2 linked regions of the Aggregicoccus sp. 17bor-14 genome follow. The protein of the gene in region 1 interacts with the protein of each later gene in a pairwise test. Links are inferred from orthologs where the notes say so. Each region holds a gene or a part of one and is shown on either strand. Other genes may lie near its edges.

What was found. The genes of interacting proteins can lie anywhere in the genome.
Region 2: the proteins of FGE12_RS17385 (region 1) and bioB interact in binary tests that used the Escherichia coli proteins (3 or more experiments, as listed by UniProt). The link is inferred for Aggregicoccus sp. 17bor-14 from one-to-one orthologs.

The regions. Positions count from the first base shown.
Region 1 is NZ_VJZZ01000008.1:293,437-296,889, reverse strand. Bases 264-3,191 are described here. They hold FGE12_RS17385 (class II glutamine amidotransferase), read right to left. Parts: upstream 2,181-3,191; coding sequence 1,347-2,180; downstream 264-1,346. Other genes in these bases: hutI (imidazolonepropionase), read right to left, coding at 2,242-3,191; FGE12_RS17390 (M4 family metallopeptidase), read right to left, coding at 264-1,074. Also shown: more of FGE12_RS17390, read right to left, coding at 1-263; more of hutI, read right to left, coding at 3,192-3,453.
Region 2 is NZ_VJZZ01000025.1:19,567-22,663, forward strand. Bases 1-2,834 are described here. They hold bioB (biotin synthase BioB), read right to left. Parts: upstream 2,023-2,834; coding sequence 979-2,022; downstream 1-978. Other genes in these bases: bioF (8-amino-7-oxononanoate synthase), read right to left, coding at 1-965; FGE12_RS29420 (GlsB/YeaQ/YmgE family stress response membrane protein), read right to left, coding at 2,135-2,404; radA (DNA repair protein RadA), read left to right, coding at 2,599-2,834. In the rest of the region: more of radA, read left to right, coding at 2,835-3,097. UniProt on the Escherichia coli protein: Catalyzes the conversion of dethiobiotin (DTB) to biotin by the insertion of a sulfur atom into dethiobiotin via a radical-based mechanism.

The DNA.
Region 1 (3,453 bases):
GTTCTCGGTCACCGCGTGGGTGAGCTCGTGCACGGTCACGTCCAGGTCGCGGCCCAGCGGACCGGACTGCACGCCGTCGCCGTCGCCGTACACCATCTGGGTGCCGTCCCAGTAGGCGTTGACGTAGTTGGTGCTGTAGTGCACCGAGCTCTTGAGCTGCGCGCCGGCGCCGTTGATGGAGTCGCGGCCGAAGTTCGCGCTGTAGCAGTTGTAGGTGGTGCCGAGGTGATCGTAGTTCTGGTCGATCGTCGCATCACCCGTGGTGGCCCCACCCTCGCTGCGGCGCAGCGTGCCCGGCAGGGTGCTGCCGTTGTTCGCCGAGTACACGACGCGGTTGAGCGCGCTGTGGATCTGCGGCTGGCGCTCGAGGAGGCTGCCGTCCTGCGCGCTCACGTAGACGAGGTCGCGCACGGGGGTGCCATCGGCGCGGGCGCCGGTGACGGTCACCTGGTACGCGAGCGACATCGCGCCGGTGTCGGACTTGAGGAAGTACACGAGCCGGCCGCTGCTCGCGGCAGCGCCCTGCACCTCGTCCGAGGCGCGGGTGGCCGCGACGCTCGCCGCCTCGGCGGCGATGCGCGGGGTGGCGGAGAGGCTCACGCCGTCGCGCGCGGTGCCGTTGACCGCATAGATGGTGCCCTCCTTGTTCACGTGGACGATGAGCTCACCGCCCACCACCGGCAGGCCGTTCTTGGTCTGCTGGTAGCGCAGGTGGGTGAAGTCCAGCTCGTCCTGCTGCACGCCGCGAACCACCAGGTCCTCGGCGCGCAGGCGGAACACCGGCGCGATGCGCTGCAGCGAGGTGCCCACGCGCGCAGGCGCGTTGGACTGCCCGAAGCTCGCGATCGTCTGGTCTGCCTGGCCGAGGTCGCCGCGCAGGAAGGTGGGGACCCCGCGCACGCCCACGTCCACCACCTGGGCGGAGGGCAGCGCGCTCAGCGCGGACTGGACCTCGGCGCTGCCGACGTCCTCCTTCACCACCGCGTCGTTGTCGTTGACCTGAATCGAGTTGTCACCGCACGCGGTGAGCGCCAGTACTGCTCCAGCCAGGATGCTGCTACGCAGGTTTCTCAAGCGGGTAACCCCCTCCAGAGTGTGGAACTGCGGCCCGCGCATGAGCACCTGCTGTGCCAGCGCTGCGGGGACCTGATTCCAGCCGGTTGAGGTCACCCCCCCGGGGGTGGATCTGCGGAGAGCTGCTCCAGTGTCGGAGGCGCTCGACGTCAAGTTCTCTTACGCTTCGCGGATTTCCGCCCGGAAACCGGGCGCTTGCGGCTCAAAACCCCCGCTGACCGGTTCCCGGACAGCGGGTGGAGCACGCGTGGTCCAACGGGCGGAGCCCAGCGTCAGGCGCAGGACAGCGGCGCGAGCGCGTCGAGCTGCCAGCGGTGCAGGACGAGGTCGCGGCTCACGCCCACCACGCCGTCCTCGGGCACCTCGTGCCAGTGGTCCTCGCCGCACAGGCGCTCGCTCGCGATGACCAGCTGGGCGAGCCGGGTGCCGGGGCTGGGCGGCGAGCCCGCCTCGCGGCGGGCGGACTCGGAGAAGAAGAGGGTTCGGTGGCGGCGGGTGGCCACCATCACGTCGCCGTCCGTGGCGAGGAAGTTCATGGACGAGCGCTCCTGGGGCCGCGTCTCACCGGGTAGATCGGTGAGGCGTGACACCTCGCGCATCGTCTGGGCGAGCGCGCGCGCCACGTCCTCGGCCTCGGCCGGGGCCTCCAGGGGGCGCAGCGCTCCCAGGAAGGTGAGGAAGAGGTAGAAGCAGCGCTCGGAGTCCGTGGCGCCGCGGATGCGCGCGCGCAGGTCCGGGCGGATGAGCGCCTCGATCGCCTGCTGGTGCTGCGCGAAGCGCTTCACCGTGCCGTTGTGCACGAAGGACCAGCGCCCGTAGAGGAAGGGGTGCGCGTTGCGCAGCTCCACCGAGCCCACCGAGGCGAGCCGCACGTGCGCCACCACCGCGCGGCTCGCGACGAGGCTGCTCACCCGCTCGAAGTCCGGGTCGCTGTGCGCGGCGCCCAGCCCGTGCGCCACCTGCGGCAGCGCCGCGTCCCCGTAGGAGGCGATGCCCCAGCCGTCCTTGTGCTCGCGCGACTGCTGCAGGAGCGAGTTCTTCTCCGTCACGAGCGAGCGGTGGACGGCGGTTGGGACGTTGGAGCGAAACCCGAAGAGGCGGCACATGGCGTGCCCCCTCTTATACCGCTGCGCTCGCGGTGGGCGCACGGCGCGCGCGCCTGCTCCCTCAGCGACAGAGCAGGCTGCCGTCCCCGGACACCCGCTCTGTCGACTCGTGCACCACCCGCCCCGCCTTGAGCACGGTGCGGGCGTGGTTGATGCCCAGGTGGTAGGGCAGGTGGCGGTAGCTCTCGCAGCCGAAGAGCACCAGGTCCGCCGGGTCCCCCGGGGCGAGCCGGCCGGCCCCCTCGAGCCTCAGCGCGAGCGCCGCGCCGCGGGTGGCCGCCCAGTAGGCCTCGGCGGCGCTGAGGCCGTTCTCCAGGCAGGCGAGCCCCATGGCGAGCGGCAGGTTCTCGCTCATCGCGGAGCCGGGGTTCACGTTGGTGCCCAGCGCCACGTTCACCCCCGCCTCGCGCAGGCGGCGCCCGGGGGCGTAGGGGCGCATGCGCAGGAAGAGGGTGCTGGTGGGCACCAGCACCGCACTCACCCCGGCCGCCGCGAGCGCGCGGATGCCCGCCTCGCTCACCTGCTCCAGGTGGTCCGCGGTGGCCGCGCCCAGCTCCGCGGCGAGCTCTGCGGCGCCGAAGGGCGTGAGCTGGTCTGCGTGCAGGCGCGGCAGCAGGCCGTGCCGCTTGCCCGCCTCGAGCATGCGGCGCGCCTCCTCCTTCGTGAAGGCGCCCTCCTCGGCGAACACGTCGCAGAAGCGCGCGAGCCCCTCGGCCGCCACGCGCGGGAGGATCTGCTCCACGCACAGGTCGAGGTAGGCCTCGCGCCGCCCGCGGTACTCCTCCGGAAGGGCATGCGCGCACAGCAGCGTGGGGACCAGGCTCACGGGCGCGCGCGCGCCCAGCGCCCGCACGGCGCGCAGCATCGCGAGCTCGCTCTCCACGTCCAGGCCGTAGCCGCTCTTCACCTCGGCCGTCGTCACGCCGTAGGAGAGCAGGCGGCGCAGGCGGGGCAGGGCGAGCTCCACCAGCCGCGCCTCGCCCGCCGCGCGGGTCGCCCGCACGGTGCTCACGATGCCGCCGCCCGCCTGGGCGATCTCCAGATAGGTCGCGCCCTGGTTGCGCAGGTCGAACTCCGCCGAGCGCTCCCCGGCGAAGACGAGGTGCGTGTGCGGGTCCACGAAGCCCGGCCCGACGAAGCCGCCGCCCGCGTCCAGCACCTGCGTGCTGCCGGTGACGGCGGCCGCCGGCAGCGCGCTCTCGGGCCCCACGAAGGCGACCCGGCCCCCGAGGACGCCCACGCAGGCCTGGGGCCAGGCGGTGAGCGCCTTCTC
Region 2 (3,097 bases), on another replicon or contig:
CGCGCCTCCGCGGGGAGGCCGAGCGCGCGCAGCCCCTCGCTGAAGGCGTGGATGTGGCGCCACAGACGCGCGCGCAGCGGCGGCTGTTGCTCGACGAGGTCCACCGCCGCCTCGGCCGCGGCGCACACCGCCGCGGGCAGCGCCGTGCTGAACACGAGCGGCCGCGCGCGGCTCACCATCAGGTCCGCCACCGCGCGGCTCGTCGCCACGTAGGCGCCGAAGGCCCCCAGGCTCTTGGAGAGCGTGCCCATGCGGATGTCCACCGCGTCCGCGAGCCCCAGCGCCTCGCACAGGCCGCCGCCCCTCGGGCCCAGCACGCCCGTCGCGTGCGCCTCGTCCACCAGCAGCGCGGCGCCGTGCGCGCGTGCCAGCTGTACCAGCTCGGCGAGCGGCGCCAGGTCCCCGTCCATGGAGAACACCGCGTCCGTGACGATGAGGCGCCGGCGCGCGGGCGTGTCCCGAAGTGCCCGGGCGAGCGCGCCCACGTCCGCGTGCGGGTACACCACCGTGCGCGCGCGCGACAGGCGGCAGCCGTCCACGAGGCTCGCGTGGTTGAGCGCGTCCGAGAAGACCGCGTCCTGCGGGCCCAGCAGCGCGGGCAGCACGCCGGTGTTCGCCGCGTAGCCCGAGTTGAAGAGGCGCACCGCCTCGGCCCCCTCGAAGCGCGCGAGCCGCGCCTCCAGGCGCCCGTGCGCGAGCGTGTCGCCCACCACGAGCCGGCTCGCGCCCGCGCCCACCCCGTGCGCCTCCAGCGCGCGCGCGGCCGCGGCGCGCACCGCAGGGTGCGCGGCGAGCCCGAGGTAGTCGTTGCTCGAGAAGTTGAGCAGGGTGCGCCCGCCCACCTGCAGCTGCGCCCCTTGCGCGCCCGCGTGCGGCTCCAGCGTGCGGCGCAGCCCCTGCGCCTCGAGCCGCGCGAGCTCCTCCTCGGCCCAGGCCTGCGCGGGCAGGCCCGGGGCGTGCGGCACGGCCCTCATCGGCCTAGCGCGCGCCGGCGTTGGGCTCGAGCGGCCGGATGCCGGCCTTCTCGAGCAGCGCCATGTCGCTCTCGTACTGGGGGTTGCCGGTGGTGAGCAGCTTCTCGCCGAAGAAGAGCGAGTTGGCGCCCGCCATCATGCACAGGAGCTGCGCCTCCTCGTTCATCTGCATGCGGCCCGCGCTCAGGCGCACCATGGAGGCGGGCATGAGGATGCGGGCAGTGGCGATGGTGCGCACCATGTCCAGCGTCTCCACGCGCTTCTGGTTCGCGAGCGGCGTGCCCTCCACCGCCACCAGCGCGTTCACCGGCACGCTCTCCGGGTGGTGCTCCTGGTTGGCGAGCGTGAGCAGCAGGTTGCAGCGGTCCTCCACGCTCTCGCCCATGCCGATGATGCCGCCGCAGCACACGCTGATGCCCGCGTTGCGCACGCGCGAGAGGGTGCGCAGGCGATCGTCGTAGGTGCGCGTGGAGATGATGTCCCCGTAGTGCTCCTTCGAGGTGTCCAGGTTGTGGTTGTACGCGCTGAGGCCCGCCTCCTTGAGGCGCTGGGCCTGCGAGTCGCTGAGCATGCCCAGCGTCGCGCACGCCTCCATGCCCAGCGCGCGCACGCCCTTCACCATCTCCAGCACGCTGTCGAACTGGGCGCCGTCCTTCACCTCGCGCCAGGCCGCGCCCATGCAGAAGCGGGTGGCGCCGGCGGCGCGCGCGCTCGCGGCGGCCTCGAGCACCTGGGGCACCGGCATCAGCTTCTCGGCCTTCACGCCGGTGTGGTAGCGCGCCGCCTGCGGGCAGTAGCCGCAGTCCTCCGGGCAGCCGCCCGTCTTGATGGACAGCAGGCTGCACAGCTGCACCTTGTTGTCCGTGAACACCTGCCGGTGCACCGTCTGCGCGCGGTGGACGAGGTCCAGCAGCGGCAATTCGTACAGGGCCTTCACCTCGGCGAGCGTCCAGTCGTGGCGCAGCTGCAGCCCCTCGGGCAGGGGCTTCGCGTAGTGGGCGTGGCCCGTCAGGGTGTCGGTGTCGGTCTCGGTCGCGTGCTCGGACATGGGCGCCTCGGGGCCTGAAAAAAAAGGGGTGGGCGCGAACCCTCGCGCCCACCCCCAGCCCTTGTCAACCGCCGCAAGCGGCAGGGTTGACGAGTCTGTATCCCCTGCCCGCCTAGGTGTGCAGGTGGCGGCGGCCGTTGGCCATGCCGACGAGCAGCAGCACCAGCATCGCGCCGATCACGCTGAAGATGAGGCCGGTGGGGTGCAGGTCCCAGACGTGCCCGTCGCTGCTGAAGAGCGAGGCGATGAGGCCGCCCACGAAGGAGCCCACGATGCCCAGGATGGCCGTGGCCACCAGGCCCATGGACTGGTTACCGGGCATGAGCGCGCGGGCGATGAGCCCCGCGATGATGCCGACGACGATGAACGCGATGATCCCCATGATGTTGTCCCTCTCCCTGTAGTCGCGGTGGTTCGCCGTGCGGAGGACATCCGCAGCGGCTCATGGGTTCAAAGCTGTGCTTGCATATTCCGTGCGACAAGCCGCGAGCCCGCTTCGCTCGCCTGGCCGCCTGCTGAGCCCGGGCGCTGGAAAAAGGGGCGGGAGGCGTCAGGGGGACGCGCTAAACCCTCGGCATGGCGAAGGCGAAGACGCACTACACCTGCCAGGCGTGCGGGTACCAGACGGCGAAGTGGCTGGGCAAGTGCCCGGACTGCGGCGCGTGGAGCAGCCTCCTCGAGGAGGCGCAGGACACCCCGGAGAGCGAGCGGCGCCCGGCGTGGGGCGCCTCGGGTGGGGCGAGCAAGCCGGTGCTGCTGCGCGAGGTGAGCGCCGAGGTGGAGGCGCGCCGGCGCACCGGCATCGCCGAGTTCGACCGCGTGCTGGGCGGGGGCGTCGTCGCCGGGAGCCTCGTGCTGCTGGGCGGTGACCCCGGCATCGGCAAGAGCACGCTCCTGCTCGCGGCCCTGGACCGGCTCGCGAAGGACGGCCCGGTGCTCTACGTCTCGGGCGAGGAGAGCTTGCGCCAGACGAAGATGCGCGCCGAGCGCCTGCGCGTGGAGAGCCACGGCATCCACCTCTTCGCGGAGACGGACGCGGACCGCGTGCTCGCGGCGGCGGAGACCCTCAAGCCCA